DNA from 4 places in the Micromonospora humida genome. Region 2 is predicted to be linked to each of the others. Evidence: riboswitches for the same ligand, from Rfam matches in the RefSeq annotation. Region 2 holds a riboswitch; each other region holds the start of a gene.

Region 1 (7,632 bases), on a different contig from region 2:
CAGGTGCCTGCGGTAGTGCGCGGCGACCCGGCGGAAGAACTCCCGGCGCAGGTGCGGGTGGAGCCGGCCGTCGTTACCCACCACCACCAGCATGTGGTTGACCATCAGGGCGAACAGCTCACCGCGCAGCCGCTCGTCCGGGTACCGGCGGGCGACCCAGTCGAACAGCCTGTCGTACTGGTCGAAGGCGTCGAAGTGCCGGCCGCTGCGGGTGGAGGTGATCGCGCCCTGCCGGCCCTGCCGGTACAGGTAGCAGACCCGGTCCAGCACGGAGATCCGCTCCGCGCCGACCAGCAGCGGGTTGCTGAACGGGATGTCCTCGTACCAGCCGGGGTGGAAGCGCAGTTCCAGCGCGTGCAGGTACGCCCGGCGGACCACCTTGTTCCACGCGGTGTGCTGCACCCGCAGCAGCCCGGGACGGTCGGCGAGGCGGACCACCCCGGGGATGCCGCGCAGCAGGTGACTGCTCGCGTCCACCTCACGGTGGCCGTCGTCGCGTACCCGCAGGTGGTCGAGCATCAGCACGTCGGGGCGGTGCGCCCGGAGCCGGTCCAGCACCGCCGGGACCGTGCTCGGCGGCAGCCAGTCGTCGCTGTCGACGAACCAGACGTACTCGCCGGTCGCCACGTCCAGTCCGGCGTTGCGGGCCGGACCCAACCCGACGTTGCGGGTCAGGTGCACCGTGCGCACGCCCGGATGCTCGGCCGCGTACGCGCGCAGCAGTTCCCCGCACCGGTCCGGCGAGGCGTCGTCGACGGCGACGATCTCGACCGCGCCCGCCGCGTCGGCCGGCACGTCCGTGCGCACCGAGTCGAGGCACTGGTGCAGGTACGCCTCCACCCCGTGGACGGGGACGACGACGCTGAGCAGCGGGGTGGGCGCGGGCTGGTTGACCACCCCGCCACCCTGGTGCACGGGTATGGACGGCCACGGAACGTGACGTAGCCGGTGGAGATGGAGCTGCTGAACAGCGGCCGAGCGGCAGGTGAACAGCCACCGTTGCACCGCTTCCCGCGATCTGGGAAGCGCGATGCGGGGCCCTACGGGCGAAAGAGCAGGCCAGAGCGGTTGGTGGTCACTGGGAATGGAACGGGGCTGCGAACCCGCAGGCGGGATAGGAGGATCGTGGAAATCGTCCAGATCGATGGAGGGCAACATGACACGGGGGATTTCCACAGTGCTGGGCAGGAGCAGGACCGGGCCGGCGCGCGGGCTGCGGGTGCTGGTCGCGGTGCTCGCGGCGGTGACGTTCACGGCCGGGCTCACCGGACCCGCCTCGGCGGCACCACAGCCGATCATCGGGGGTGAAGTCCAGACCGACGCGGACGGCCTGGCCGCGGTGCTCGTCAGCGGCAACTTCCAGTGCTCCGGGTCGATCGTCAGCAACTACTGGGTGCTCACCGCGCGGCACTGCCTGTTCGACAACAACAACAACCGCATCGCGGACTCGCGTCTCTCGGTACGGGTGAAGAGCGTCAACTGGGCGAGCGGCGGTGGGGTGGTCAACATCGCGACCTCCCGGGTGCGGACCTCCCACGACATCGCGATGCTCAAGCTCGACCGGTCCGCCAACGCGGAGCCGGTGCGGCTGCCCACCGCGACCACCAAGGTCGGCGCGACCACCTACGCCTTCGGCTGGGGGGTCACCTGCGTCTCCTGTGCACCCTCGGCGGCGCTGCGCCGGGCCACCCAGAACGTCACGTCGATCGACTCCGTCGACGGGTACGGCGGGCGGGGCATCGCGACCACCGGAATCAACGGCCGCGTCTGCTTCGGTGACTCGGGTGGGCCGCTGTTCAAGCTGGTCGACGGCCTTCGCTACCAGGTGGGGGTGCTCTCGCAAGCGATGTCGGACTGTAGTGGCGCGGCGTACTGGGCCACGGTCCCGGAGAGCCGGGACTGGATTCTGAACGTCATGGCGACGGTGTAGTCACCGACGCCGGCAGCGGGCCGTCCCTCCCACGGGGGGCGGCCCGCTGCGGTGTCCGGGGTGCCAGGGGCGACGCCGGTGTTCCGGCCGGTGCCGAGCGGGTAGGGTGCCCGGCGGCGGCCCCGCCGGGGGGCCGTGACCGCCCGTCGCGGGATCGCTCGGGGGCAGCGCGGCGTGCAGGCTGCCCCGGGCCGTGCCGACGACGCGGCCGAGGAGGGAGATCCGTGGTGCCGAGCCGTGTCGACGGGGAACTGACCACCACCGTCAGTCCCGGCGTGCGTACCCGGTCCGCGAGTGCCGCCACCGCGAGCCGGCTGCCGTCGTTGACCGGGTTGCGCTGGATCGCCGCCATGCTGGTCTTCGGCTACCACGTCGGCACCATGCGGATCGTCGCCCAGCCCGACGCCAAGGCGGTGGTCGACTGGCTGTTCACCCTGGGCCTGTCCGGGGTGCAGTTCTTCTTCATCCTCAGTGGCTTCGTGCTGGTCTGGTCGGCCCGCGACGGCGACCGGCGGCGGGACTTCTGGCGTCGGCGGCTCGCCAAGATCTATCCCAACCACGTGCTGACCTGGGCGGCGGCGCTGCTGGTGATGTGGTGGTTCGCCGACCCGGTGGTGCCGCGCGCCGCCCTGGAGAACCTCTTCCTCGTCCAGGCGTGGGACCCCACCCCCGGCTACTTCTACAGCATCAACAACGTGAGCTGGTCGCTCTCCTGCGAGCTGTTCTTCTACCTCTGCCTGCCGCTGGCGCTGCCGGCGATCCGGCGGGCCCGCTCCGGCCTGCTCTGGGCCGTGGTGGTGGCGGTACCGTTGGTGATCCTGGCGCTCTGGCCCGGCCAGCAACTGCTGCCCGAGGGCAGCAACTGGTGGTTCACCCAGGTCTTCCCGCTGGTCCGCTCCACCGAGTTCTGGCTGGGTGTCGCCGCCGCCGAACTGCTGCGCCGTGGTCACTGGCGGGGTCCCGGGCTGCCCCTGGCCAGCGTGCTCTTCGTGGTCGTCTGGGTGGCGGCGCATTGGATCCCGGCCGAGATGTGGGCGGCGCTGCTGTCGGTGGCGTACATCCTGGTCATCCCGGCGGCGGCCCGCGCGGACGTGCAGGGTCGCTGGTCCCCGTGGCGGCACCGCACCCTGATTTGGCTCGGCGAGGTGTCGTTCGCCTTCTACCTGGTGCACGTGCTGGTGATGATGACCGTGCTGCGGCTCACCGGGCACTGGGGCGTGGGGTTGTCCGGCTGGTCGGGGCCGCTGGCCGTGCTCGGCTTCCTGGTGGCGAACCTGGCGCTGGCCGCCGCGCTGCACCGCTTCGTGGAGACCCCGATGATGCGCCGCCTCGCCCCCCGCCGCCGCAAGCCAGCCGCCCCCTCCGCCGCCGCTGGTCCTGGCGTTGCCACCGCCGGCACCCCGGCTGCTCCCGGCGCTGCCTCCGCTTGCGGCGACGGCGTCGTGCCGGGGCCGAGGGGAGCCGGTGACGGGCCGCGTGACGGCCGTCCCGTCGAGTACGCCGGGCCGCGCGACCCCCACTGACCCGCCGTCACGACCTGTTCTCCCCGGTCCCGCCGGCGTGGCCCGGCTCCTGCCCTGGCGCGTCGGCCGCGCAGCTTCCCTCCATCCTGGACACCCCCGGCTCTGCCGCCCCAGAACCCGGGTGACCTGCTCCTCCGTGTTCTCGGCGCGGCGACACGCCCGGCGGTGCTGCGGGCCGGTCGGCGCGGCGGTAGCGTGGTCACGTGTTCCCGGTCGCGCTCACCAGTCCCCTGTGGTGGGTCGCGCGCGGGATGTCCCGGCTGCTCGCCGGCCTCGCCGTCGCACTCGCGTTCGCCGCCGCCGGCCCGGCGCTGTCCGGCCCCGCGCTGTTCGATCCGGTCCCCGGCGCACTGTCGGCCGATGCGTCGCACTCCTTCCCCACAGCTGTGGCCCTCGACACCCCGTTCGGTCGGGGTGACGGCATCCGCGCCGACGGTCGCGGGACGGAGCGGGTCGACGTGGTGGCGACCGACCGGGTCGACGCCGGCCTACCCGCCGTGCCGGCCGGTCCGGCACGGGAGCTTCCGACGGCCACCCTGCCGACACCGGCCGGTCGGGTGCCCGCCGCCGCCGGGCCCCGGGCACCCCCGGCGGGCTGACCCCGCCCCACCGGGCCCGCCCGCCGCCACCACAGCCACGATCTCGTCCCCGTACCGGCCGGACGTTGCCCGCAACGGTCCCGCCCCGGTACGGCCCCGATCCGCCACATCCGCCCGCGAGGTGTCGACCCGTGAACACCGTGCTCTCCCAGTTCCTGATCGGGGTGCCGACCGCCACCGCGATCTGGTCCCTGCTGCTCGTCCTCGCGCTGACCGGCCTCGCGGTCCTGGTCGCCCGCCCCGAGCGGGACCAGGCGACCGAGCTGACCCCCGTCGTGCCGCCGCCGGACGACCCGCCCCCGGTCGCCGACCTGCGCCGCTACGCCGAGGAGGTGGCCGTCGCCGCCGCCGGGGCCGCGCAGACCGCCCGCCGGCACCGGGCCGCCTGGCTGGCCGCCCAGGACACCCTGGACCGGGCGTGGCAGGCGTACGACGAGGCCGAGACGACCGCCCGCCGGTTCGTCGGCGCGGGGGCGCTGCCCAGCCCGCGTACCCCCCGGACACCTGCCGAGTACGCGGGTCGGGAGCGGTGGCTGCACCAGGAGGCGGTGGCGGCGCACTGGCGGGGCGAGTTGTCGGTGGAGCGGCTGCGGGACGTCTTCGCGCACCGCGACGGCTGGGACCCGCGCCGGCACCCCGTCGAGCACGAGGTGATGCTCGCCCGGGCGGTCCGGGAGGACCGGCGTGCGGCGTACCGGGCGGCGGCCTGGCGGGAACGCGTCGCGTGGCGGGACGCCGAGTTGGCCGCCGAGGCCGCCCGTTCCCTGGCCGTCGAGGCGTACGCGGCGACGCAGCGGGTGCGGCCGGGCCGGGTCCCGCTGCCCCGCACCGCGACGTCGGCGGCGACCCGCCCGACGCGTGCCACCCGCTGGCACCCGGCCCGGGTCGGCTGACCACCCCGGGACCGCCGCCTCGGACGAGACTCGGATCGCCCTGCCCCGGCCCGGCCCGGCCCGGCCCGCCCTGCCCAGGGACGCCGCTGGCCGGGAGGCCGGAGCTCGGGGGCCGAATTGTTATTTTGGGCCGGTGTGGGGGGCGTCACGGCACGGGGGAACCGGACAGGCGGTCACAGGCGGTCACATCGACTCTGATGATCACCGGAGGTTGCGGACGGGTCGTCCGGTTGTCGCCCGGCCGGGCTCCGACGAGGCTTCGTCCCCGGGGCTGGCCTTTGCTGCCCGGCTGCCCCGGAAAATCGTCGACTCGACGATGTTTACGCAGCTCACGGGGCTTGGCGGGAGGGAAGGGCGGCCAGTAGTGTCGCTGCGGTCCGGTGCGGTTTCCGATCGCAGGAGGCGACGCCGCACCGACCCGCTCAATCGTGCGAGTCACGAACCGGGGACCCACATGCACCACCTGGGGTGAATCTCCGGGCCACGGCCCGGGGTAGGGCGATCTTCCCGCCCGAATCCGTCAGCTAACCCGGTCGGCGGCAGCGGAAGGAGTTCCATCCTCGTGCAGCATGACCCCACCCCCTCGGTTGTCCCTCCACCTCGGTGCCGGGGTACCGCCGGACCGTCGCGCCTGAGGCGCTGACCCGGCCGTCCACCCCGCCGCCCGACCCCGTCGGGCGACCCGCCGATCCGTCCGGCTCCCGTCGGGCGGTCCCTGCCGAACGAGCGGCTGAACACCCGATCCGCGCGTGGCGTACCCGCCACGTGCCGGTCCGGCGTGCCTGGCCGCCTCGCCCCGTGGAGGAACACCCCGTGAAGCACCACATGAAGCGTCAGCTCCGCCGACTGGGCGCCCAGCGCCCGTACCGGATGGTCGTCGGCTCGGCGGCGGTCCTCGTCCTGGCCGCCGGTGGCACCGCCCTGGCCGCCGGGATCGACGACGCCCCGACCGACCAGCAGCGCGCCACCGCCGTGGCCGAGACCGCCCCCCGCCTCGACGACGTCGCCAGCCGCGCCCAGGCCCGGGTGGCCACCCCCGCCCCGACCAGCCCGTCGGCCACCCCCTCGGCGAGCCCCACCCCGTCGCCGCGCGTCACCCGGGCCAAGGTCCGCGCCACCGCCGACCCGGACCTGACCCGCAAGGCGGCCCCGAAGCCCCCGTCGTCGAAGGTCCTGCGCTACGACTACCAGGCCCAGACCACCTACTACTACTGCGGCCCGGCGGCGGTGCGCAACGCGCTCAGCGCGGCCGGCATCGAGCGTGGCCAGGACGACCTCGCCGCCCAGCTGGGCACCACCGAGATGGGCACCAACTCGGCCGAGGACACCACCCGGGTGCTCAACGCCGTGGTCAAGGGCGACCCGTACCGGACCCGGATGTTCGCCGGCACCCCGAGCGACGCGCAGGTCGAGCGGCTCCGGGCCGACGTGGTCGCGGCGGTCACCGACCAGCGGGCCGTGGTCGCGAACGTGGCCGGGGACGCCACCGACCTCGACGGCGGCTGGCACTCCTTCCCCGGGGGCCACTACGTCGCCGCTGTGGGCTACCGGGACGACGGCCGTACCGTACGGATTGCCGACTCGGCCGACCCGTCCCTGCCGGCCTACTGGGTCAGCGTGACCACCCTGGCGAACTGGATCGCCACCCGGGGCTACTCGGCCTGATCCGTAACCCGCACGGGACGGGCGTCGATCCATGTGGGTCGACGCCCGTCGCGTGTCACGGGATCAGTAGTCGATGAAGCCGTACAGGGCCAGGTGGTTGGACTTCGTGCCGGTCACGGTGTGGCCGATCGGGGAGGACCGCACGGCACCCTTGACGAAGAGATAGTCGATCTTGCTGGAACCGCTGGTGGCGGCCGAACCGTAGCCGGTCATGCCGAAACCGTTCAGCGTGCTCGCCGCGATGCCGGTCCGGTTGGCGTCGATGCCGACGATCCGGATCGTCGAGGCGTTCAGCAGACTGGTGGCGTCCGCCCCGATGTTGATGCCGCTGCCGGCGATGCCGGTGATCCCGTCCCCGGCGCAGGCATTCTGCCGGTTCTCCTGCGGTAGGTGCATGGTTGCGGCGAACACGCTGGTGCCGGTTGCCTTGATGGTGAAGCGGGCCGCGATGGCGCTGGTCCGCTTCCACTTGTAGTAGTCGGTGGTGTCCGGGTCGCTGTTCGGCGGTTTGTAGAGCGTGCACCCGGCGCCGCCGCCGTAGGCGGTGCCCGGCTTCAACCAGCCGGCGCTCCAGTACTTGGAGACGTCGCCGCTGGCGAGGCTCAGCGTCCTGGTGTTCCAGATGATGGCATTGGTCTGCTTCTTCTTGAGGTCACCGAGCGTCTGGGAGCTGCACTTGTGAGTGCTGCCCCACGGCTCCGGGTCGCTCCAGACGACGATCGCGCTGTAGCTGCCGGCCGGGTAGCCGAACTTGGCCGACAGTTGGTCGGCGTACGCCTCGGCCTGGCCCGTACCGCGAACCTGCTGCACGATGAGCAGGTCGGGGGCCGCCACCCCGGCAGTCCCCGTCGCGCCATTGTCGTCCACCAGCATCGAGGTGAGATGATCCGGCCCGGAGATCCGGGTGCACGTCCCGTCGGAGTTGTTGACCACGAGGTTCTCGATGTTGTTGTTGTAGACCCGCAGCACGCGGTCCGCTGCCGCGGCGGTGCCGGCTGCCCCGGTGGACCGCGCAGACGCGG
Region 2 (7,632 bases):
TGTGGGACGTCTGCCTCCTTCTTCCCCTTAGCGAGGCGCCCGGCGGTCGGTTGCAAAGGAGTCGACGCCGGTGGCAACCATGCCCCCTCACCGTCACGCCCAGGGCCAGCCGCCCGCCCGGCCGGCAGCCCTCCGGCGGGTCGCCCGCCGCCTGCTCACCCTGGTCGCGGCGGTCGCCGTCGGTGCCGGGATGCTCGCGGTGCCGGCCCACGCCGCGCCGTCGCCCGAGGAGATCGAGGCGGCTCTCGACAAGCAGTGGGAGCAGCTCGAACCCACCATCGAGGACTACAACAAGGTCCGGGCCCAGCTCAAGGTCAACCGCAAGAAGTCGGCCGACCTCCAGAAGAAGATCGAGCCGCTGGCCCTGCAGAGCGAACTCGCCCTGGGCCGGGTCGGTGACCTCGCCTCCCGCTACTACAAGTCCGGCCCCTCGCAGGAGCTGAGCGCGCTGCTCACCACCACCAAGCCGGGCACCCTCGCCACGCAGCTGACCATCCTGGACCGGCTCGCCGCCGAGCAGCGCCGGGAGGTCGAGGCCGTGCTCGTGGTCCGCCGCAAGTACGACGCCGAGAAGCAGAAGCTCGACACCCTGATCGCCGCCGAGGTGAAGCAGGAGAAGGAGCTCGCGGCCAAGAAGACCCAGATCAACACCGAGATCAAGCGGTTGCAGGCGGCGATGCCGAAGACCACGGTGAAGGTGAACGGCTGCCCCACGATCAACGGCGTGGTCAGCTCCGCCGCCCGGACCGCGATCGCGACCGCCTGCGCGCAGGTCGGTGACCCGTACGTCTGGGGCGCCACCGGGCCGAACTCGTTCGACTGCTCCGGGCTCACCCAGTTCGCGTACAAGGCGGCAGGCATCTCGCTGACCCACTTCACCGGTGCGCAGTGGAACGAGGGCAAGGCCATCCCGCGCTCCGAGGCCCGCCCCGGAGACCTGGTGTTCTTCTTCAGCGACCTGCACCACGTCGGGCTCTACCTGGGCAACGACATGATGGTGCACGCGCCCCGGACCGGTAAGCCGGTCCAGGTGACCAGCATCAACTACATGCCGGTGGCCGGCTTCCGCCGCCCCTGACCAGCACATACGTCAACCCCCGGCCCGATGGGCCGGGGGTTGCGTGTTTTCCGGTCACGGAGTGTGCCGGCCCGGCGGGTTGCGGATCGATAACGAGCGTCTCTACTCTGGTCAATCGTCGGTCGGCACCAGGTCCGCCCCGCCCGGGGTGGCGTCGACCGGCACCGCCGAGTCGCCTCCGGGCGAGCCGGGGACCCAGGTACGCCGGGGTGAATCCGCGACCACCGCGGTAGGGCGCTCCCTTCCCGCCCGAACCCGTCAGCTAACCCGGTAGGCGGTCGAGGAAGAAGGAGCCCGGAGCCCGGTGGCACACCATGCCCCGCGGCCACCGTCGCACCGGACGACCCAGGTCGCCCGGAACACGACGGTGCCGCGCCCACGCTGGTCCCGCTTCACCACCACCCTCGCCACCCTGGCCGCCGCCGCGGTCGTACTGACAGGTGGCCCCACGGCAGCGCACGCCGACCCCTCGGTCGCCGAGATCGAGCGACAGATCGACCAGGACTGGAACAAGCTCGAACCGCTCATCGAACAGCACAACGCCACCCGCATCGACCTCGCCGCCAAGCGCCGGCAGGCCGACGCGCTCGGCAAGCGGATCGCCCCCCTGCAACGCCGCGTCGACCAGGCGATGAACCAGGTCAGCGGCCTCGCCGTGCAGGCGTACAAGGGCGAGAACGTGTCCACCGTCAACGCCCTGCTGGGCAGCCGCAGCCCGAGCCAGGTGGTCGAACAGTTGGGGCTGCTGGACCGGTTCGCCAGCCGCCAGCAGCGCGAGGTGCGGGAGGTCGCCCAGCTCCGCGACGAACTCGCCGCGACCAAGGCACCGCTGGACGAGATGGTCGCCCAGCTCACCCGTACCGAAGCACAGCTCGCGGCCCGCAAGAAGCAGATCAACACCGAGATCGACCGGTTGCAGAAGCTGCGGCTGACGGTCTACGGCAACGGCGGCGGCGGCAAGCTGCGCCCGGCCCCCTGCCCCGCCGGCTACCCCGGTGGCCCGGCCGGTACGGCGGTCAAGTTCGCCTGCGCCCAGATCGGCAAGCTGTACGTGTGGGGCGCGGCCGGCCCGAACAACTACGACTGTTCCGGGCTGACCATGGCCGCCTGGGCGAAGGCCGGGGTGTCGTTGCCGCACAACGCCCGGCAGCAGCGCCAGGTCACCGACCGGGTGAGCCGGGCCGACCTGCGCCCCGGCGACCTGGTCTTCTACTACTCCGACCTGCACCACGTCGGGATGTACGTCGGGGACGGCTGGGTCGTGCACGCCTCCCAGGCGGGCAAACCGATCACGATGAAGCGGGTCGACGACGGGCCGGTCAACAGCTACGGCCGACCCGGCTGAGCCACCGTGTCCGGGCCCCGGACCCGGGGCCCGGACACGGCACGCCGCGTCAGCCGATGGGCCAGGTGCGCCAGTTCTGCCAGGAGCGGCTGGGCGTCGGCCCACGCTGGCCCTGGTAGCGCGATCCGTACACCGCGGAGCCGTACGGGTGCTCGGCCGGCGAGGAGAGCCGGAAGATGCAGAGCTGGCCGATCTTCATGCCCGGCCAGAGGGTGATCGGCAGGTTGGCCACGTTCGACAGCTCCAGCGTGACGTGGCCGGAGAAACCCGGGTCGATGAAACCGGCGGTCGAGTGGGTGAGCAGCCCCAGTCGGCCGAGGCTCGACTTGCCCTCCAGCCGGCCGGCGAGCTGGTCGCCGAGCGAGATGACCTCGAGCGTGGAGGCGAGCACGAACTCGCCCGGGTGCAGCACGAACGGTTCGCCCGCCGGCACCTCCACCATCGACGTCAGGTCGTCCTGCTGCATCGCCGGGTCGATGTGGGTGTAGAGGTGGTTGTTGAACACCCGGAACAGCTTGTCGAGGCGCACGTCGATGCTGGAGGGCTGCACCAGACTCGGTTCGAACGGCTCCAGCGCCAGCGCGCCCGCCTTGATCTCGGAGACGAGGTCCCGGTCGGAGAGCAGCATCGGGACACCATATCCAGCGCCCCGGCCGGACCCGCCCACCGGGCCGCCCCACCGGCCGGCGTCGTCGCTGGCTCCGAGGCGTACGTCGGGCCGTTCGACCTGCGTGTCGGACTGATTTTAGAACGTCTGTTCGATAGGATGACCGCATGGCATCCTGGTCCGCATTCGCCGCCGACGAGCCCCGCCTCGCCGACGGGATCCGCCTTCTCCTCCAGCAGTACGGGTCGGGTTTCGGCTACCTGGCCACCGTCCGCGCCGACGGCGGTCCCCGGGTGCACCCGGTCTGCCCGCTGGTCACCGACGGCGGGTTGTTCTGCTTCGTCGTCGACTCGCCCAAGCGGCGTGACCTCGAACGCGACGGCCGCTACGCGCTCCACTCGTTCCCGCCGGAGGAGAGCGACGACGAGGCATACGTCGCCGGTCGCGCCGAGCCGGTGACCGATCCGGCCCGGGTGGCGCTGGTGGCCGAGATCGGTCGGGCCGCGCCCCAGGTCGACTGGCGGCTCTTCGAGTTCAGTGTCGACGTCGCCATGCTCACCCGGCGCGAGCACGGTGCCCCGTTCGGCGGCGACGCCGGGCGTCCCGCCGTGCAGGTCTGGCTCGACCCGGTTCCCGGTCGGCACGGTGTCGCCGGCCTGCCCGACCAGCGACCGTCCCGGCGCGGCCGGCACGGGTTCGACACCCGCCGCACCGCCGCCTGACCCCGGAAACGACGGTGCCGGCCCCGTCCCCAAGGGACGGAGCCGGCACCTGACGCTGTGCCGTGCCAGCCGGGTCAGGCCGACGCGCGGTACGCGCTCCAGGCGTTCACCATGCGGCTCGCCTGCCCAGCGGTGAACTGGTACATGCACGAGTCGTAGGTGTAGTCCATGAAGTTGGTGATCGGGTCCTTGCCGGTCGCGGTGCAGGTGTCCCGACCGGTCGGGCACTGGTAGGCCGGCTCACGCTCGGCCGGGGTGTCCGAGACGCCGTCGCCCGACCCCGAGCAGCCACCCTGGAAGGTGTGGTAGAGGTTCAGCCAGTGGCCGACCTCGTGGGTGCCGGTGTCGCCCAGGTTGTAGTTGGTGGCGGTGCCGTTCGGCAGCGACTCGCCGAGCACCACGACGCCGTCCATCACGTCCAGGGTGCGCTTGGGGAAGGTCGCCCAGCCGAGCAGGTCGTCGCTCAGCTCACCCAGGTACATGTTGAGGGTGTTCTTGCCGCCGGTGCGCAGCGAGGTCTTCATCGCCCGCTCGGCCGAGGAGCCCTGCACGATCGGGTACCACGAGGCGTTGGTGACCCGGTTGATCTTCTGGAGCTGGAAGGTGAAACCCGTGGCGGCCCCACCGGTCGCACCGCTGTACGCCTGGTTGAGCACGCTGATCTGCGAGTTGATCATCGAGTCGGGGATGTTGCCCCCGGCCCGGGTGCTGTCCCGCTGGATGACGTGCACGACGACCGGGACGTTGATCCCGGCCAGCGCCACCGTCGTGCCCTCGGTCGATCCGGTGCGGTAGCTGGACTTCGACCGCAGCTTCGCGTTGCGCAGGGCGGCGGCGAACTCCGCCTCCCGATCCTGGACCTGCTTGGTGGTCAGCTCGTTCGGGTCGTGCCGCTTGTGGGCGGCCTTGCTGCCGCCACGGACGCGGGCGTCGGAGTGGACGTCAGCGTGGGCGTCGGCCGGCTCCGCACAGGACGTGTTGTCGGGAGCTGCGGAGTACGCGGAAGCCGCAGGTACGACGCCCACCGCAGCGGTGCTCAACAGCAGCGCGAAGGTCGTCGACGCGACACCGGCGGCACGCCGGGTCAGCAGGTTGGGACGCAGTCCCATGGGCCCACCTCTTTCTGGCGGCGCGACAGGGGGTATGTCGCACCGAGGTCGTGAACGTGGGGGTGACGTTACAACTGATCGACACGTTTGAGAACGTCCCCAAACCGCTTGTGTGAAACATCTGACCGTTTCTTTTGCACCCTTCGTGTTCTGATGGTCACGACCGGTGTCGACGACGCGCGGGGGTGCCCGGGTGCGCGGGTGTGGTCACCTCAGGTACAGTGGTGCCGCTTGCGGGTGTAGTTCAATGGCAGAACATCAGCTTCCCAAGCTGACAGTGCGGGTTCGATTCCCGTCACCCGCTCCATCACGAAGGCCCTGACCAGGATGCGAATCCGAGTCAGGGCCTTCGATGTTTAGCGGCCAACCAGGGCGCACCGTGCCGATGGCAGGCGATTACGGGCCGGTCGGCGGTGGTGGCGACGGCCCCTGTTCGGCGGGGCCGGTAGCCACTTTCGTCTGCTGGCTCTGCGGTTCGCCACTCACCCCACCGGGGTCTCTGGCTGCCGACACGGCGATCCCGTGAAGGCCGCGCGTGATGATCCGCCAGGGCAGCAGCACATCTCCCCAGCTCCTGATGTCGAATGCCTCGATGACCTTCGGGGCTTGCCGAACGAGCACCTCTCCGTTGGGCAGTCGGGCGATCGCGTAGCAGAAGGTGAGCCAGGCGACGAACGAAAGGAAGATGATCCCGGCGAGTAGGAGCAAAAGCACGCCAAAGGCGTGGATCGTCTCCGAGTTCAAGGCGTTGATCCTTTACGTAGCTGTACTGACGAGCGGGCATGCGGGACGCAGGGGCAGGTGCCCGGCGTACCGCGTGCGACCCTGAGGTCGCGGCTACGTCTCCCTTCGCTCCTCTGGCCCTTTTTCGTCAGCGCTACGTGGCGCCGATATCGAGCGCCCTCGCTTCAGGCCCGGTGGTCGGGCACTGACGAGGGAACCCCATATCGAGTCACGTTTCGCTCACTGAATGATGACATGCCCGACCGACCTTCACCAGGGCTCGTGATCCGGCGGAGCGGTATCGCACCCCCACACCGCACCGGAACTGAACACCTGCGTGAAGTGGCTCCGGCCGGCGAGTTGTCAGGGCTGACGCTACCCAGGCGGTGACCCCGGCGGCCTGAAGCCGTCGGGGCCAGTATTGCGGGGGGAGCGGACACACACGTGCGGGTCCTTTAGACCTGATGACGTGAACGATTCACACCGACGGCCGAAGCGGTGTCGACGTCAGCAGAGCACGTCGTTCGTCGCCTGCCATCCGCCGGGCCACCTGTCACGCCCCACTCACCGTGCCTGATTCGTTGACGACATCAGCTCGAAAGGACGCGCCAGGACCACCCGACCCGCGCACTCCCGGGCCGACCCGGACGACAGCCTGGGGCGGAAACCTCGACACTTCCCCGTCGAGGATCATGTGGGGTGCCATCGACCCTGCTCCGAGGAGGTCGCCGTGCCGGCGAAGCTGACCCGGGACGAGGCCGTAGCCCTCGTCGAGCGGATCATGCGGCTCGACTATGCCGACGACGGCGAGCTGAACGACTGGCTGGACAGACTCGAACGCGACCTCGTCTGTCCGGACGTCTCCGATCTGATCTTCACGACCACCCCGGAGTTGACGGCCACCGAGGTCGTCGACCGCGCGCTGGCCTACCGGCCGATCGCGATGCAGGCGGTCCCGTGGTCGGAGACCGAGGAGCAGACCCGACCTGCCTGACCCACGTGCGCGCGGGCACCCGGCGCGGGAAGGGCGGGGGCGGGGCGGGACGTACGCTGGCGATCATGCGGATTGGCATCGTGATCCTTCCCGACCAGCGCTGGCTGGAGGCGCGTCGGCGCTGGCAGCAGGTGGACGAGTGGGGCTTCGACCACGCCTGGACGTACGACCACCTGGGTTGGCGGGACCTGGTCGACGGTCCCTGGTTCGACTCGATGTCGACGCTCACCGCCGCCGCCATGGTCACCGAACGGGTCCGGCTGGGCACCCTGGTCGCCTCGCCCAACTTCCGGCATCCGGCGGCGTTCGCCCGGCAGGTCACCACCCTCGACGACATCTCCGCTGGGCGGCTGCTGCTGGGCCTCGGCGCGGGTGGCATCGGCTTCGACTCGGCGGTGCTGGGCGGGGAGACGCTGCCGCCCCGGCCGAGGGTGGACCGTTTCGGCGAGTTCACCGAACTGCTGGACCTGATCCTGCGGGAGGACGGCACCACCTGGCGGGGAGACTGGTTCAGCGCGGTGGACGCCCGCAACAACCCGGGCTGCGTGCAACAACCCCGGGTGCCGTTCGTGATGGCCGCCAACGGTCCCCGGTCGATGCGGTTGGCCGTCCGGTTCGGTCAGGGCTGGGTCACCACCGGAACCGGTGAGGAGGAGCTGACGGCCTGGTGGGACGGGGTGGCGACGCTCTGCGCCCGGATGGACCGTACCCTCGGCGAGGTCGGCCGCGACCCGGCGGGCCTGCCCCGCTACCTCTCCCTGGACTCGGCACCGGTCTTCTCACTGCGCAGCGCCGACTTCTTCGCCGAGCAGGTGGCGCGGGCGGCGGCGCTCGGCTTCACCGACGTGATCACCCACTGGCCCCGGGCCAGCAGCTGGTACGCGGGCGACGAGGCGGTCCTGGCCGACGTCGCCACCCGGCTGCTGCCGGAGCTGCGGACGGCCTGACCGGGGTGCCGTCCCCGGGGGCTGTTCAGGTGCCGAGGTCGCCGGTGGGCGTCCCGCCGTCGCCGGCCGAGACCAGCCGGAACCGGATACAGACGATCTCGGTGTCG
Region 3 (7,632 bases), on a different contig from region 2:
CCTTGATCACGGCGAGGGTGCGCCGGGAGAGCCGGATCGCGTCCACCGCGGCGGTCAGGTCGCCCCGGACCAGGGTCAGGTCGGACGCCTCGATCGCCACGTCGGTGCCGGTGCCCATGGCCAACCCCAGGTCGGCCTGGGTCAGGGCGGCGGCGTCGTTGATCCCGTCACCGACCATCGCGACCGTGTGGCCCTGCTCCTGGAGCCGGCGTACCACGTCGACCTTGTCGGTCGGCAGCACCCCGGCGGTCACCCGGTCGATGCCGACCTCGGCGGCCACCGCCTGCGCGACCGTCGCGTTGTCCCCGGTGAGCAGCACCGGGGTCAGGCCCAGGGCCCGTAGCCCGGCGACCGCCTCCCGGCTGGTGGGTCGGACCACGTCGGCCACCGCGAGGACCCCCCGCGCCCGCCCGGACCAGCCCGCCACCACCGCCGTACGCCCGGCGGCCTCCGCCTCGGCCATCGCCCGGACCACCTCCCCGGGTACGTCCAGACCCCGCTCGCGCAGCAGCCCCGGTCGCCCGACGACGAGGTCGTGGCCGTCGACGGTGCCGGTGACGCCGAGCCCCTCGGTGGCGGCGAACCCGGTGACCGGGGGCAGTTCCCCGGCCTCGGCGGCACCGGCGGCCACGGCGCGGGCGATCGGGTGCTCGGAGCCGGCCTCCACCGCCCCGGCGAGCCGGAGCAGTTCGGCCCGGTCCTGCCCCTCGGCGGGGCGGACGTCGACCAGGGTCATCCGGCCGGTGGTGACCGTGCCGGTCTTGTCCAGCACCACCGTGTCGACCTGCCGGGTGGACTCCAGCACCTCCGGACCCTTGATCAGGATGCCGAGCTGGGCGCCCCGTCCGGTGCCGACCAGCAGCGCGGTCGGGGTGGCCAGGCCGAGCGCGCACGGGCAGGCGATGATCAGCACGGCCACGGCGGCGGTGAAGGCGGCGGTGGGGCCGGCCCCGGACCCCAGCCACCAGCCCAGGGTGCCGACGGCCAGCACGATGACGACCGGCACGAACACCCCGGAGATCCGGTCGGCGAGCCGCTGCACGGCGGCCTTGCCGGTCTGCGCCGCCTCCACCAGCCGGGCCATCTGGGCGAGCTGGGTGTCCGCGCCGACCCGGGTGGCGGTGACGACCAGCCGGCCGCCCGCGTTGACGGTGGCACCGGCCACCGTGTCGCCGGGCCCCACCTCGACCGGCACCGACTCGCCGGTGAGCATGCTGGCGTCGACCGCCGAGGTGCCCTCGTCGACCCGCCCGTCGGTGGCGATCTTCTCGCCGGGCCGGACCACGAACCGGTCGCCCACCACGAGCTGGTCGACCGGAACCCGGGTCTCCGTGCCGCCGCGCAGCACGGCGACGTCCCGCGCGCCGAGTTCGAGCAGGGCGCGCAGGGCCGCCCCGGCGGTCCGCTTGGAGCGGGCCTCGAAGTAGCGGCCGGCCAGCAGGAACACGGTCACCCCGGCGGCGGCCTCCAGGTAGATGTTGCCGGCACCGTCGGTGCGGACGATGTCCAGCCGGAACGGGTGGGTCATCCCGGGCATCCCGGCGTCACCGAGGAAGAGCGCCCAGAGCGACCAGCCGAACGCGGCCAGGGTGCCGAGCGACACCAGGGTGTCCATGGTCGCCGCGCCGTGCCGCAGGTTGGTCCAGGCGGCCCGGTGGAACGGCAGCCCGCCGTACGCGACCACCGGGGCGGCCAGGGTCAGTGACAGCCACTGCCAGTAGGTGAACTGCCAGGCCGGCACCATCGCCAGCACGATCACCGGCAGGGTGAGCACGGCCGACACCCGCAGCCGGGTCCGCAGGGCGGCCAACTCGTCGACCGGCGCACCGGCCGGTTCCGTGCCGGCGGGGGCGGGCGGCGGCGGGACGACGGCGGTGTAGCCGGTCTTCTCGACGGTGGCGATCAGGTCGTCGGGGGTGACGCCGTCGGCGTACCGGACGGTGGCCTTCTCGGTGGCGTAGTTGACGCTCGCCTCGACGCCGTCGAGCCGGTTGAGCTTCTTCTCGATCCGGGCGGCGCAGGAGGCGCAGGTCATCCCGCCGATGGCCAGCTCGATCTGGTGGGGCGCGGTGGGCAGGTTCTGGGTGGTCGGGGTCATCGCGGCACTCCGGTCAACCGTGGGTGTGACCGGCCCCGCCGGTGCCGGTGACGGTCACGCTCGGCGTCGGGTCGGTGGTGGGCTCGGGACCAACGGGGCTGGGGATGGGTTGCGGGGTGTGCGCGGGGTCGTGGCGGGTCCCGGCGGGCGGGGTGACGGGGCCGGTCAGCTGGCCGACCCCGTACGCCGCGCCGAACACCACCGCGAGGGCGAGGGCGAAACCGCCCAGCCTGGTCGGTGTGTTCATCGGTCGCCCCGGACCGTCACGCCTCGACGAGGTCGTAGCCGGCCTCGTCGACGGCGGCCCGCACGGACGCGGTGTCCAGCGGGCGGTCGCTGGTGACGGCGACCCGGCCGGAGGCCAGGTCGACGTGGACGTCGGTGACGCCGTCGAGGGCACCCACCTCGGCACTCACCGCGCTGACACAGTGCCCGCAGGTCATGCCCGTCACCTGGTAGTTCGTGATCATGCGACTCTCCCCTCCACTCGTCCAACATACCCCCCAGGGGTACGCCGCCCTGCGACCGTAGCATACCCCCCGGGGGTAAGCTATCCTGGTCGCCATGACCACACCGAGCACCCCGGTCCGGGGCTACACCGCCAGCAAGGACCAGTTGCTCGCGCGGCTGCGCCGCGTGGAGGGGCAGGTCCGGGGCATCGAGAAGATGGTCGACGACGACCGGTACTGCATCGACGTGCTCACCCAGATCTCCGCCGTGCAGGCCGCCCTGGACAAGGTCGCCCTCGGGCTGCTCGACGGCCACGCCCGGCACTGCATGCACGAGGGGGCCGCCGAGGGCCGGGCCGACGAGATGGCCGCCGAGATGATGGCCGCCGTCGGCCGCCTGATGAAACGCGGCTGACCCGGCCCGCCCGTCGGCGACCTGCGGTCAACGGGGCACCGGACGGGCGGACCGGTCGGGAGCCCGGCCCGCCCGGCGTCGCGGGGCTGGTGGGGTCCGGCCCCGCGACGCCTCACGGGTGGCGGTCAGAGCCGGGCGAGGATCTTCCGCATGGTGTCGATCTCGCCCTGCTGGGTGGCGACGATCTGCTGCGCCATGTTCCGCGCCCCGGCGTGCCGGCCGTCGGCCACCTCCTGCCGGGCCATGGTGATCGCACCCTCGTGGTGGGCGATCATCAGGCTGAGGAAGAGCCGGTCGAAGTCCCGACCGGTCGCCCCCTCCAACCGGGCCAGGTCGGCGTCGGACATCATCCCCGGCATGCCGTGGTCCATCCCCGGCAGGTGACCGCCGGCCGGACTGTCGGACGGGACGGGCCGGCCCCAGGCGGTGAGCCAGCCGGTCAGGGTGGCGATCTCCGGGGCCTGGGCGGCGCGGATCCGTTCGGCCAACCGGGTGACCTCCGGATCGGCGGCCCGGCTCCCGGCCAGCTCCGACATCCGTACCGCCTGCCGGTGGTGCGGGATCATCATCTGGGCGAACATCACGTCAGCCGGGGCGACCCCGGCGGACGCGGAGGCGGCCGGGGCGGCACCCACGGCCGGGCGGCCGTGGCCGCCAGTGGAGTGGTCGCCGCCGCAGGCGGACAGAGCGACGACGGTGCTGAGCGCGACGCCGGCCAGGATGGCACGGCACGCGCGACGACGAGGGGACACGGGCAGACCTTTCGGTACGACGGAGACGGACGCGGGACGCGGCGGAGCCACGTCGGGGCGTCCTATCTGCGCAGTACCGACACCGAGGCGAGGCGGAGCCCGAGCGGACGGGGTGGCGGGGCGCGCGGCTCCCGGGGCCGCGACGGCGGACGGGACACCCCGGCCGGCCTGGACCGCACCGCGAAGAGCAGCACCAGCACCGTCACGGTGAGCGCCCCGAGCACCGCCAGGCAGACGCTCCACACCGTCGCGGGTGGGCCGGGTGGGCCGGCGGGCAGCGCCACCGCGCACCCGTCCCCGCACCCCCGCAGGACCGGGTCCGCCACCGCGACGCCCCACCCCGGACCGACCGGGACACCCCACACCTCAGGGGTCAGGTGCATCAGGTCCGCCGCCGGCACGGGGACGGACGACCTGTCGGCGGCGGGCCGGTGCGGGTCGTCGGTCGACGTGCCGTGGCCGGTGGGGTGGCCGCCGCCCGGGTGCGCGTCGTGGCCGAGGGTGTGCATCGCGGAGAGCCCCAGCAGCGTGCCGACGAGCAGGAGCAGCCGCAGCCACCGCCCGGTCGTCGTCGCCGTACCCGCCCGCCGCACGGCTCCACGCTAGCCGTCCGGGCCGCCCGGCGGGCCGGTACGGGTGGGTCGGCGCGCGTCGGGGCCCGGCCCGTCGAGGCCCGGCACGGGGTGGCTGCCGGGACCGGCCGGTGCCGGCCCGCCGCCTCGACCTACCGTGGGCAGGGCGAACCGGGCGGGCCGGGGTGGTGGCTACCATCGTCCGACGATGACCCGCCGTCCGTGGTGAACCGGCTGGCCGGCTGACACGTATCCCGTCCCGGATCGTTGGGAGAACTCGCACATATGGGCGCCGACCACACCCGTCCCGCTCCGTCCACCCCGCCGCGGGTGCGACGGCTCCTCGTCATGACGGTGGTGCCGCTCATCGTGGTCACGGTGATCGCCACGCTGGTGCTCTGGCCCGGTGCGACCCCGAAGATCGACCAGGGTGAGCAGGTGCCCCGCCACCACGGCACGGTGACCCGGGTGGTGACCGAACCGTGCCCGCCCGCGCCGCAGACCCCCGACGGCCCCCCCGGGGTGGCCGACGGGCCGTGCGGGACGGTGACGGTCGCCGTCGAGCAGGGGCCGGACGCGGGCCGTGAGGTGCAGACGCCGGTGCCGTCCGGGCCGGGAGCGCCGACGGTGGCGGTCGGCGACGAGGTGGTGCTCGTCGCGTTGGCCGACCCGAGCGATCCGTCGGCGAGCAGCTACCACATCGCCGAGCACCAGCGGGGCATGCCGCTGCTCTGGCTGGTCGCCCTGTTCGCGGCGGCGATCGTGGCGTTCGGCCGGCTGCGCGGACTGGCCGCCCTGGCCGGCCTCGGGGCCAGCTTCGCCATCCTGTTGACCTTCGTGGTGCCGGGCATCTCCGCCGGGGGCGCGCCGCTGCCGATCGCGGTCACCGGCGCCGCGTTGATCATGTTCGTGGTGCTGTACCTGACCCACGGGATCACCGCGCAGACCTCGGTGGCGGTGCTGGGCACGTTGGGCAGCCTGGTGCTGACCGGCGTGCTGGGCACGCTGGCCACCGCCGCCACCCACCTGACCGGGTACGGCAGCGAGGAGGCCACCACGCTGTCGATGTACCAGCGTGACGTGGACCTGCACGGCCTGCTGCTGGCCGGGATCATCATCGGGTCGCTCGGCGTGCTCGACGACGTCACGGTCACCCAGGCGGCCACCGTCACCGAGCTGGCGCACGCCAACCCGGGGCTGTCCCGGTTGCAGCTCTACCGGGCGGCGACCCGGGTCGGCCGGGCGCACATCGCGTCCACGGTCAACACGATCGTGCTGGCGTACGCGGGCGCGTCACTGCCGTTGCTGCTCCTGCTCACCGCCGACAGCCGCCCGGTGAGCCAGATCCTCACCAGCGAGTTCCTGGCCCAGGAGATCGTCCGCAGCGCGGTGGCGACCCTCGGCCTGGTGGCGGCGGTGCCGCTGACCACCGGGTTGGCCGCGCTGGTCGTGACCGCCGGGCGGGGACCGGCCGACACCGGTACGGCCGGGCCGCCGCCCACCCCACGTCCCGCCCCCGACCGTGCCGAGGCGCTGGAGGCGTTGAGCGCGCCCCGGCACGGCGAACCGTCCACCCCGGCCCCCGCACGGTGGCCAGACCCGGAAGGGAGCACGGACACCGCATGGTGACACTGCGCTGCGTGACCGGAGGCGAGGTCGCGCCTGTCGGTCGCGTCACTGATTACCCCTCGCTATCGGGAAAATACTCATTTGGTCGGGTTGCGGGCGTAGATCCCCGGTACGACTCTCGGGTAACCTCGCTGCCGGTCACCGCCGAAGGCGCCCACCGGCGCCAGCGGTGCCACCGCCCAATCGCCGTACGGCGAGCCGGGGAACCGAGCACCTGGGGTGAATCCGCGCCAGCGGTAGGGGCCACTTCCGTCCCGAACCCGTCAGCTAACCCGGTCGGCGGTCGACGGAAGGGAAAACTGTGACGGCACCCCTACGCCGCTGGTTGACGCCGGCAGTGGCCGTACTCGCCGCCCTGGCGATCGTCGCCGGACCGGCCGCCGCCCCCGCGACGGCCGCGCCCAACGCGCCCACCCCCTCGGGGCACGAGGAGGACGACGAGCCGAAGCTGCTCACCGACGTCATCGAGGCCACCAACCGGGAGTACTCGGCGGCGAAGACCCGGCTGGAGAAGTCCAAGAAGCGCCAGCTCGAATACGCCATCGAGGTGGAGAAGGCGGAGCAGGAGCTGGCGGCGCTGGCCCCGCAGGTCACCGAGATCGCCGCCCAGTCGTACCGGACGGGTCGGGTCGGCGCGGTCGCCGCGCTGCTGGAGAGCGACGCGCCGGACGCCTTCGTCCGCCGGGCCGCCGCCCTGGACGAGCTGAACATGGTCAACGCCGGCAAGCTGGCCGAGGTCAACAAGGTCAAGACCCGGGCCGAGCAGGCCAAGCTCGCCGTCGACGCCGAGGTCCGGGAGCAGCAGAAGCAGGCCAACCTGATGGCCAAGAAGAAGACCGAGGCCGACAAGGCACTGGCCCTGGTCGGCGGCCGGGGCTTCACCGGCGGCCTGGTCGACGCGACGTCCCCGGTGGCCCGCGTCGCCCCCGGCCAGACCGCCAACGGCGACTGGCGCGGGGAGTCGTGCAGCGAGAACGACCCGACCACGTCCGGCTGTATCACCCCGCGCACGCTGCACATGTACAAGGAGGTCAAGCGGGCCGGGTTCAACCGGTTCGTCGGCTGCTACCGCCCCGGCGGGCCGTGGGAGCACCCCAAGGGCAGGGCGTGCGACTGGTCGTTGCAGAACAGCGGGTTCAGCCCGTGGCACAACAACGACACCCGGATGTACGGCAACAACCTCGCCGCGTTCCTGATCCGCAACTCGGACCGTCTGGGCATCTACTACGTGATCTGGAACCGGCAGATCTGGTTCCCGGCCAACGGCTGGAGTTCGTACTCGGGGCCGTCCAACCACACCGACCACGTCCACGTGTCACTGCTGTAGCGACCGTGATCGACACCGTGGCGGCGATGGTGCGGTGTCCGGGCTCCCGGATACCGCACCATCGGCCCCGAAGGGTTGATCGAGGTGCATGACGAAGGCCGCCCGGCTGAGCCGGGCGGCCTTCGTCATGACCGGGTGCGGGTCAGGAGGCGACGGGTGCCGGCGCGGCACCGGCCGACACGGCCGGTGCGGGCACCGCGGCGGCGGGCTCGGGGGCCGGGGCGGGCCCGGGGGGCACAGCTGCGGGCTCGGACGCCGCGGCGGTGGGCTCCGACAGCTCGGGGGCGGGGGCGACCTGGTGGACCTCGCCGGCGGCGAGTCGGTAGGACATGCCGACCACCGCGCACCGGCCGGCGGCCACCTCGGCGGCGATCACCGGCGAGTTGCCGA
Region 4 (7,632 bases), on a different contig from region 2:
TCCACCGTCGCGGCGACCGCGCCGCACCGTTCGTGCCCCAACACCATCACCAGGGTGACCCCGAGCTGCGCCACCACGTACTCGATCGAGCCCCGCACGGCCCGGTCGAGCACGTGTCCCCCGGTACGGATCACGCAGATCGACCCGAAGGTCTGGTCGAAGATCGCCTCCAGCGGCACCCGTGAGTCGATGCAGCCGAGCAGCACCGCGTACGGCTGCTGGTCGCCGGAGGCCACGGCTGCGGCGGCGGTCACGTCGTGCCCGTGGACCGGTCGGCCGCTGACGAAGCGCCGGTTGCCGGTGAGCAGCTCGGCCAGCGCCGCCCGGGGGGTACGCGCGGCCCGGGGCGGCCCGGCGTCGACGGACGGCCGGTCGGGGGTCCGGGCGGCCCCGGTGGGCGGACTCGGCATGGCTACAGACTGACCGCCGGGCCGACCTCGTGCGGGCGGGTCGGGAATCTTCTCACCGACACGGTTGGCGTGGTCTGATGTCGGGTAGCCGGTGTTACCGCCGGGTTACGCCGGTGAATGTGTCCCGGGTGCCTGGGAGGTGGCGATGCCGGAGCAACGGGAGTTGCGGCTGCCCGACGGGGTACGCCTGCACGTCGAGGTGACCGGCCCGGTCGAGGCCGAGGTGACCGTGGTGCTGCTGCACGGCTGGACGCTCGACGGTCGGGCCTGGCACCGGCAGCTCACCGACCTGCGCACCCGCTTCGGCGACCGGATTCGGGTGGTCACCTACGACGCCCGGGGGCACGGCCGGTCCAGCTGCATGGCGCTGCGCACGGCGACCCTGGCCCAGCTCGGCGACGACCTCGCGGCGGTGCTGGACGAGGTCGCCCCGGCGGGGCCGGTGCTGCTCGTCGGGCACTCGATGGGCGGGATGAGCGTGATGGAGTACGCCCACCGGCACCCGTCCCACTTCGCCGCCCGTACGGCCGGGCTGGTTTTCGTCTCCACCACCGCCGAGGGCCATTCCCACACGGTGTACGGCCTGTCGCCGCGGATCGCCCGGCTGATCCGGCTCGCCGAGACCACCGGGGCCGGGGTGCTGGCCCGGTGCGGCTCCTGGCGGCCACCCCGCCCGCTGTTGCGCGCCCTGGCCCCAAGCATCAGGTGGATGCTGTTCGGCGACCGCTGCTCCGGCGCCGACATCCGGCTGGTCACCTCGGCGGTGGCCCGCGCCTCGCTGCGCTCGATCGGTGGTTTCCGCGCCTCGATCGGCGCCCAGCACCGGCTGGCGACGCTCGCGGCGTTGGCGCACCTGCCGGCGGCGGCGCTGGTCGGGGACCGGGACCGGCTGACCCCGCCGCCGTGTGCGGAATCGATCGCGGCGGCGCTGCCGGCCACCGAGCTGACCGTCTGCCCCGGTGCCGGGCACATGCTGATGATGGAGCGCCCGGACGAGGTGAACGCCGCCGTCGCCGGGGTGCTCGACCGGGTGCTGTCCGCCGCCGGGGCTACGCCACCGGGGCCCCGTCGTCCTGCCGACGCCCCGGCCGGCCGGGCGTCCGCCGGCGTCCCGGGCGACCCGGCGTCCGCCGGGCGGACGACGCGCTGAGCCGACCCGCCGTCGCCCCGCGCGGCCGCGCCCCGGCGGGTCGGCCCGCGCGTGGGGGCGGACGACCTCCACCCCGGGCAGGCGGCGCGGTGGTGGTGGAGGTCGCGGTACGGGTATCGGCCCGCCGGGGGGTGGGCGGCTGCCCGTACCCTCATTCCGCCTGGCGTGCACCCGCGCCCGGCGTCGCCGTCGCACAGGAGCCGGTACGTTGACCGACCAGACCACCCTGGAGCAGGAGATCGCCGCCGAGCAACGGCATCTCGACCGGGTGTACGCCCGGCTCGCCGAACTGCGCCGCTCGGCCGCCCGCGCCGAGCGGGACGGCTACCGGATGGCCGGGGTCGGCACCTTCGGTGCGCTGGTGGAGCGGGACGCGATGGTCTTCCACGCCGCCCAGCGCCGGCACCTGTTGGACGCCGAGCACGAGGGGCTGGTCTTCGGCCGGCTGGACCTGCGCGACCGGCAGGTGCTGCACGTCGGGCGGCTCGGGGTGCGCGGTGACGACGCCGAGACGCTGGTGGTCGACTGGCGGGCCCCGGCCGCCGCCGCCTTCTACCGGGCCACCCCGGCGGAGCCGCTGGGGGTGGTGCGGCGGCGCACGATCAGCTCGTCGGACGAGAAGGTCACCCGGATCGAGGACGACCTGCTCGACCCGGAGGCCGCCCCGCCGGACATGCCGGTGGTCGGTGACGGGGCCCTGCTGGCGACCCTGTCCCGGGCGACCGGCCGGGGGATGCGGGACATCATCGCCACCATCCAGCGGGAGCAGGACGAGGCGATCCGGTCCCCCGGCTCGGGGGTCACCATCGTCTCCGGCGGGCCGGGCACCGGGAAGACGGCGGTGGCCCTGCACCGGGCGGCGTACCTGCTCTATGCAGACCGCAGCCGGTACGCCGGCGGCGGCATCCTGGTGGTCGGCCCGTCGACGGTGTTCGTGGAGTACATCGCCTCGGTGCTGCCGTCGCTGGGCGAGGAGACCGCCACCCTGCACTCGCTGGGGTCGCTGTTCCCCGGCCTGTCGGCGACCCGCACGGACGGGCCCGAGGTGGCGGCGGTGAAGGGTTCGCTGCGGATGCGGCGGGTGCTGGAGCGGGCGGCCCGGGACGCGGTGCCGGATGGCCCGCAGGAGTTGCGGCTGCTCTACCGGGGTGCGCTGCTGCGGCTGGAACGGCGCGAACTGGACGGCATCCGGGACCGGGCGCTACACCGGGGGGCCCGCCGCAACGAGGTCCGCCGGGTCGGCTTCGACGGGGTGCTCGCCGCGTTGTACGCGCAGGCCCGGCGGTCGGCCGTCGCCGGCCTGCCCGAGCAGCCCGCCTTCGAGGACGAGATCATCGAGCGGCCGGAGTTCCGGGAGTTCCTCAAGGCGTGGTGGCCCCGGCTGCATCCCCGGCACGTGCTGGGCTGGTTGGCCCGGCCGGAGCGGCTGCACCGGTACGCGGCCGGCGTCCTGTCCCGGGCGGAGGTCGGGTTGCTGGTGCAGGCGTACCGGTCGCTGGACACCGAGGGGTTGACGGTGGCCGACATCGCCCTCCTCGACGAGCTGGACGCGCTGCTGGGCCAGCCGGTCCGTCCGAAGAAGGCCCGGCGGGACCCGTTCCAGCTCGCCGGTGGCGTCCGGGAGCTGAGCACCTTCGGGGAGCGGCAGCGTGCCGCGCGGGCGGCGGCCCGGGAGCGGCCGGAGGACTACCGGGACTACGCGCACGTGGTGGTCGACGAGTCGCAGGACGTCTCGCCGATGCAGTGGCGGATGATCGGCCGGCGCGGTCGGCTCGCCTCCTGGACGGTGGTGGGTGATCCGGCGCAGACCGCCTGGACGGGTGACCAGGCGGAGCTGGACCGGGCCCGGGACCAGGCGCTGGGCCGGCGGCGGCGGCACCGGTTCACGCTCTCCACCAACTACCGCAACTCGGCGGAGATCTTCGCGGTGGCGGCGGCGGAGATCCGCCGGCTCTACCCGGACCTGGAGTTGCCGAGCGCGGTGCGCTCCACCGGGGTGGATCCGGTGGCGCTGCACGTGCCGGCGGCGGAGCTGGCCCGGACGACGGCCGACGCGGTGGACACGCTGCTGGCCGAGGTGGCGGGGACGGTCGGCGTGATCACCCCGGTGCCCCGTCGCGACGAGGTCGCCGGCTGGTTGGGCGACCGGGGTGGGGCGCGCCTGCAGGTGGTGACCAGCCTCCAGGCCAAGGGCATGGAGTACGACGGGGTGGTGCTGGTCTGCCCCGGCGAGATCCGGGCCGATCCGGGCTCGGGGGTGCGGACGCTCTACGTGGCGTTGTCCCGGGCGACCCAGCGCCTCACCACCGTCGAGCCGACCGGCTGACCGACCGGCACCCGGCCCACCTGGCCGGACGTCCGACCATCACTTGCATACATAGCGATGTGAGCATAGATTGGAGCGGGTCCGCAGCGGCGACGGAGGGTGTGGACGTGGGCGCAGGTCATGACCACAGCGCGACGGTGAGCAACGCCGCGCACCGGCACCGGGGTCGACTCTGGGCGGCGTTCGGGCTGCTCGCCGTGCTCATGGTGGTCGAGGCGGTGGCCGCCTTCGGCACCGGCTCGCTGGCCCTGCTCTCCGACGCGGGGCACATGTTCACCGACGTGCTCGGCATCGGGATGGCGCTGGCCGCGATCACCGCCACCCGGCGGGCCGCCCGGGACCCGCAGCGCACCTTCGGCCTCTACCGGCTGGAGGTGCTCGCCGCCCTGGCCAACGCCGTCCTGCTCAGCGGGGTCGCGGTCTACGTGCTGATCGAGGCGGTCCGCCGGTTCGGCGAGCCACCCGAGGTGCTGGCCGGCCCGATGCTGGTGGTGGCGGTGCTCGGCCTGCTCGCCAACATCGTCGCGTTCGGCCTGCTGCGGGAGGGCGCCAAGGAGAGCATCAACCTGCGCGGGGCGTACCTGGAGGTGCTCGGCGACCTGCTCGGTTCGGTCGGGGTGATCGTGGCGGCGCTGCTGATCGCCGGCACCGGCTGGTGGTGGGCCGACCCACTGGTCGCCGTGGCGATCGGCGTGTTCATCCTGCCCCGCACCTGGCGGCTCGGCCGGGCGGCGGTGCGCATCCTGGTCCAGGCCGCCCCGGAGCACCTGCCGGTGACCGCCGTGCACGACCGGCTGACCGCCGTGCCCGGTGTCGCCGAGGTGCACGACCTGCACGTCTGGACGCTCACCTCCGGCATGGACGTCGCCTCGGCCCACCTCACCCTGGCCGGTGACGCCGAGGTCGGCGCGGTGCTGGCGGCCGCCCGGGGCGCCCTGCGGGAGGACTTCCACATCGAGCACGCCACCCTCCAGGTCGAGCCCGGGGCGAGCCCCGGCGCATGCGGCCCCGCCCACTGGTGACCCCGCCCCGGGCCGGACGGTCAGCCCCGCCGGGTACTCCCGCACAGAGATCGCGGAAATTTGCGTCGTTTGAACCTTTTGAGGGTATTCACTCTCGTACCCTCAGTCACGAGGTAGGCAGGCGTCACTCGCGTACCGGTAGGCTCGGCCCCGGTCTCCGCCAGGCAGAGGCCGCCGCCTAATCGCCCGCCCGGGCGAACCGGGGAACCACGTTCCTGGGGTGCATCCGCGTCAGCGGTAGGGATCTTCCGTCCCGAACCCGTCAGCTAACCCGGTCGGCGGCTGACGGAAGGACATCCGCATGCACGTACGCACCACCACGCGGCTGCTGGCCGCAGTCGTCACGGCGTTGGCCCTGGGCGTGTCGGCCGCACCGTTCACCCCGGCCGCCGCCGCGCCTGCCACCCGGCTCGCCGCCCCCGGCGACGACGACGAGGGCGGCACCCCGGCGCTGCGCGACCAGCTCGACGCCGCCAGCAAGGGCTGGCTGGAGGCCAAGGCCGCCCTGGAGCGCTCCACCAAGCGCCAGCAGGAACTCGACGGACAGCTCAAGACCATCGAGGGGCAGCTGGTCACGCAGACCGCCAAGGTCGGCGAGATCGCCGGCGCGGCCTACCGCACCGGCCGGCTCGGGCCGATGTCCGCCCTGCTCAACAGCAACACCCCGAGCGGTTTCCTGGACCGCGCGGCGGCGCTGGAGACGGTCGCCACCCGGGAGGACCAGGAACTGCGCACGATGATCGAGACCCGGGACCAGGCCACCCGGACCCGGGCGGCGGTCACCCGGGAGATCACCGAACAGCGCAAGCAGGTCGCCACCATGGGCAAGCGCAAGGAGCAGGCCGAGCGGGCGCTGGCGGTGGCCGCCGCCGACAAGCCGGCCCCCACCTCCCGCGACTCCGGCAGCTCGGACGGCACGTCCACCAGCAACGCCAAGGGCGCACCCCGCAACTCCGACGGCTCCTGGCCGTCCGAGTCGTGCAGCGTCAACGACCCGACGCCGGCCAACGGCTGTATCACCCCGCGTACGCTCAACGCCCTGAACCAGGCCAAGGCGGCCGGTTTCACCAGGTACGTCTCCTGCTACCGGCCCAGCGGCTCCGGCGAGCACCCCAAGGGCCGGGCGTGCGACTTCGCCGCCCAGAAGGGCGGCTTCGGCGGGGTGGCCAGTGGCGGCGACCGGACGTACGGCAACAACCTCGCCGCGTACTTCATCCGCAACGCCGACCGGCTCGGTGTGCTCTACGTGATCTGGTTCAAGCGGATCTGGCTGCCGAGCAGCGGGTGGAAGGCGTACAGCGGGGGCAACGGGGACCCGTCCAGCGACCACACCAACCACGTGCACCTGTCGATGATCTGATCCCGGCGCGGTGGCCCGTCCGCTCAGGGCGGGCCACCGCGGCGCGACCGTCCGGGCGGGTGTCGGCGGTCGTCAGCCGGCGGGGGGTGGGTCGCCGGCCCGGCTGTCCAGGACCGCGCCGAGGCGGCTGGCCAACCCCAGGTGGGCGGCGCGGGCCTGCCGGAAGGCGTAGCCGAACAGCGGGGCCGGCGCGGCGAGGGTGATCTCCACGTCGATCCGCAGCAGGTCACCCTCCATCCGCAGCCGGGTGTGGTTGCGTACGGTGGTGCCGGGCTGCTGGCGGGCCACTGTCACGATCTCGTCGTCGCCGGCCAGCAGCACGTCGGCCTGGTAGGTGACGGGGAACCGCAGCGGCCCCAGCTCCAGCCGGTCGGTGATCGCGTAGCTGGCCAGGGCACCCGGCCGGGCGGGCAGCCGGCGCACCCGGACGATCAGGGGATGCAGCTCCTCCTGCCGGGACAGGTCGCTCAGCAGCGCCATCGCGTCCGCCGGTGAGCAGCGCGCCTGCACCGTGTAGCTGAAGCTCTCCCGCCGGACCACCGGGCCTCCTGACCGTCGTCGGTCGCACGATCGTGCCGTACCGGAGACGGACTGGCAACGTCCCTGGTCAGTGGCGTCGACGCCGACCGGTGGCCCGGTCAGGCGCCGGGCAGGACCTCCGGGGTGGCGGCACCGGCGAAGTACGGCTCCGGGGCACCGAAGAGCCCGAGCAGGCCGGTGACCCAGAGCTGTCGGTGCACGAACCGGCTCGGCTCGGTGACGATCAGTTTGACGCCGCTGACCTCGGCGGTCTGGAAGCCGGCGACCATGGCGCTGATCCCGACGGAGTCGATGAAGGTGACGAGTCGCATGTTCAGCTCGATCCGCGCGGGCCGACCCTTGGCCAGCACCTCGGCGATCGCCTCACGTACCTCGTAGGCGGTGTCGACGTCGATCTCACCACGGGGGGCGATCTCGATGACACCGGCCGGCAGGACCGACTTCACGATCGACAGGCTCACGCGAGCACCTCCACTCGCCCGTCCCCGGGCGCCTCATCAGTACGCGGGCCGCGACCGAGAGTATTCCTCCGATGGCCTCGGTCGCCACCCCTCGGGATGAGCAATTCGCGGATCCGGACGGACCGGACCGTCCCTCTCCGCACCGTTGCTGGTCCTGTTCTCCTCAGACGAACGGCCCAGCTCGGCCGTTCCAACCGTCCCAGAGTAGCGGCCCCGGTCCACCGACACCCGGACGCGGTGCGCCGGGCGAGCCCCGCCGGCTCCCCGACGCGGCCCGCCGACTCCCCCGGTGCAGGTTGTGCGGGGTGCCTACCGTGGGCGAGAGATGGGTCACCACGATCGAGGAGACGGATCGATGCTCAG

What was found. A riboswitch is a leader RNA that binds a small molecule or an ion and turns the genes downstream of it on or off. The one in region 2 is predicted to bind cyclic di-AMP.
Region 1: linked by a shared signal. The riboswitch ahead of JQX11_RS28315 (C39 family peptidase) and the one ahead of JQX11_RS33435 (C40 family peptidase) in region 2 are both predicted to bind cyclic di-AMP.
Region 3: linked by a shared signal. The riboswitch ahead of JQX11_RS16885 (coiled-coil domain-containing protein) and the one ahead of JQX11_RS33435 (C40 family peptidase) in region 2 are both predicted to bind cyclic di-AMP.
Region 4: linked by a shared signal. The riboswitch ahead of JQX11_RS19535 (coiled-coil domain-containing protein) and the one ahead of JQX11_RS33435 (C40 family peptidase) in region 2 are both predicted to bind cyclic di-AMP.

What each region holds. Positions count from the first base shown of each region.
Region 1 covers NZ_JAFEUC010000017.1:118,890-126,521, reverse strand. Annotated here, with positions in the region: gene JQX11_RS28340 (glycosyltransferase family 2 protein) at 1-897, opposite strand, end outside; gene JQX11_RS28335 (S1 family peptidase) at 1,157-1,930, shown strand; gene JQX11_RS28330 (acyltransferase family protein) at 2,155-3,453, shown strand; gene JQX11_RS28325 (hypothetical protein) at 3,657-4,052, shown strand; gene JQX11_RS28320 (hypothetical protein) at 4,184-4,945, shown strand; cyclic di-AMP (ydaO/yuaA leader) riboswitch at 5,355-5,499, shown strand; gene JQX11_RS28315 (C39 family peptidase) at 5,759-6,610, shown strand; gene JQX11_RS28310 (hypothetical protein) at 6,674-7,632, opposite strand, start outside.
Region 2 covers NZ_JAFEUC010000006.1:372,873-380,504, forward strand. Annotated here, with positions in the region: gene JQX11_RS15125 (C40 family peptidase) at 80-1,078, shown strand; cyclic di-AMP (ydaO/yuaA leader) riboswitch at 1,234-1,370, shown strand; gene JQX11_RS33435 (C40 family peptidase) at 1,383-2,423, shown strand; gene dcd (dCTP deaminase) at 2,473-3,051, opposite strand; gene JQX11_RS15140 (pyridoxamine 5'-phosphate oxidase family protein) at 3,198-3,752, shown strand; gene JQX11_RS15145 (zinc metalloprotease) at 3,827-4,861, opposite strand; tRNA gene JQX11_RS15150 (tRNA-Gly) at 5,095-5,168, shown strand; gene JQX11_RS15155 (hypothetical protein) at 5,258-5,605, opposite strand; gene JQX11_RS15160 (bacteriocin immunity protein) at 6,315-6,578, shown strand; gene JQX11_RS15165 (LLM class flavin-dependent oxidoreductase) at 6,644-7,525, shown strand; gene JQX11_RS15170 (ASCH domain-containing protein) at 7,551-7,632, opposite strand, start outside.
Region 3 covers NZ_JAFEUC010000007.1:320,301-327,932, reverse strand. Annotated here, with positions in the region: gene JQX11_RS16920 (heavy metal translocating P-type ATPase) at 1-2,098, opposite strand, end outside; gene JQX11_RS16915 (hypothetical protein) at 2,112-2,345, opposite strand; gene JQX11_RS16910 (heavy-metal-associated domain-containing protein) at 2,362-2,568, opposite strand; gene JQX11_RS16905 (metal-sensitive transcriptional regulator) at 2,663-2,962, shown strand; gene JQX11_RS16900 (DUF305 domain-containing protein) at 3,088-3,714, opposite strand; gene JQX11_RS16895 (hypothetical protein) at 3,777-4,307, opposite strand; gene JQX11_RS16890 (YibE/F family protein) at 4,572-5,915, shown strand; cyclic di-AMP (ydaO/yuaA leader) riboswitch at 6,082-6,213, shown strand; gene JQX11_RS16885 (coiled-coil domain-containing protein) at 6,217-7,242, shown strand; gene JQX11_RS16880 (carbonic anhydrase) at 7,385-7,632, opposite strand, start outside.
Region 4 covers NZ_JAFEUC010000009.1:193,998-201,629, reverse strand. Annotated here, with positions in the region: gene JQX11_RS19555 (carbonic anhydrase) at 1-410, opposite strand, end outside; gene JQX11_RS19550 (alpha/beta fold hydrolase) at 556-1,560, shown strand; gene JQX11_RS19545 (HelD family protein) at 1,769-3,886, shown strand; gene JQX11_RS19540 (cation diffusion facilitator family transporter) at 3,994-4,908, shown strand; cyclic di-AMP (ydaO/yuaA leader) riboswitch at 5,074-5,205, shown strand; gene JQX11_RS19535 (coiled-coil domain-containing protein) at 5,210-6,268, shown strand; gene JQX11_RS19530 (SRPBCC family protein) at 6,341-6,808, opposite strand; gene JQX11_RS19525 (STAS domain-containing protein) at 6,907-7,269, opposite strand; gene JQX11_RS19520 (hypothetical protein) at 7,625-7,632, shown strand, end outside.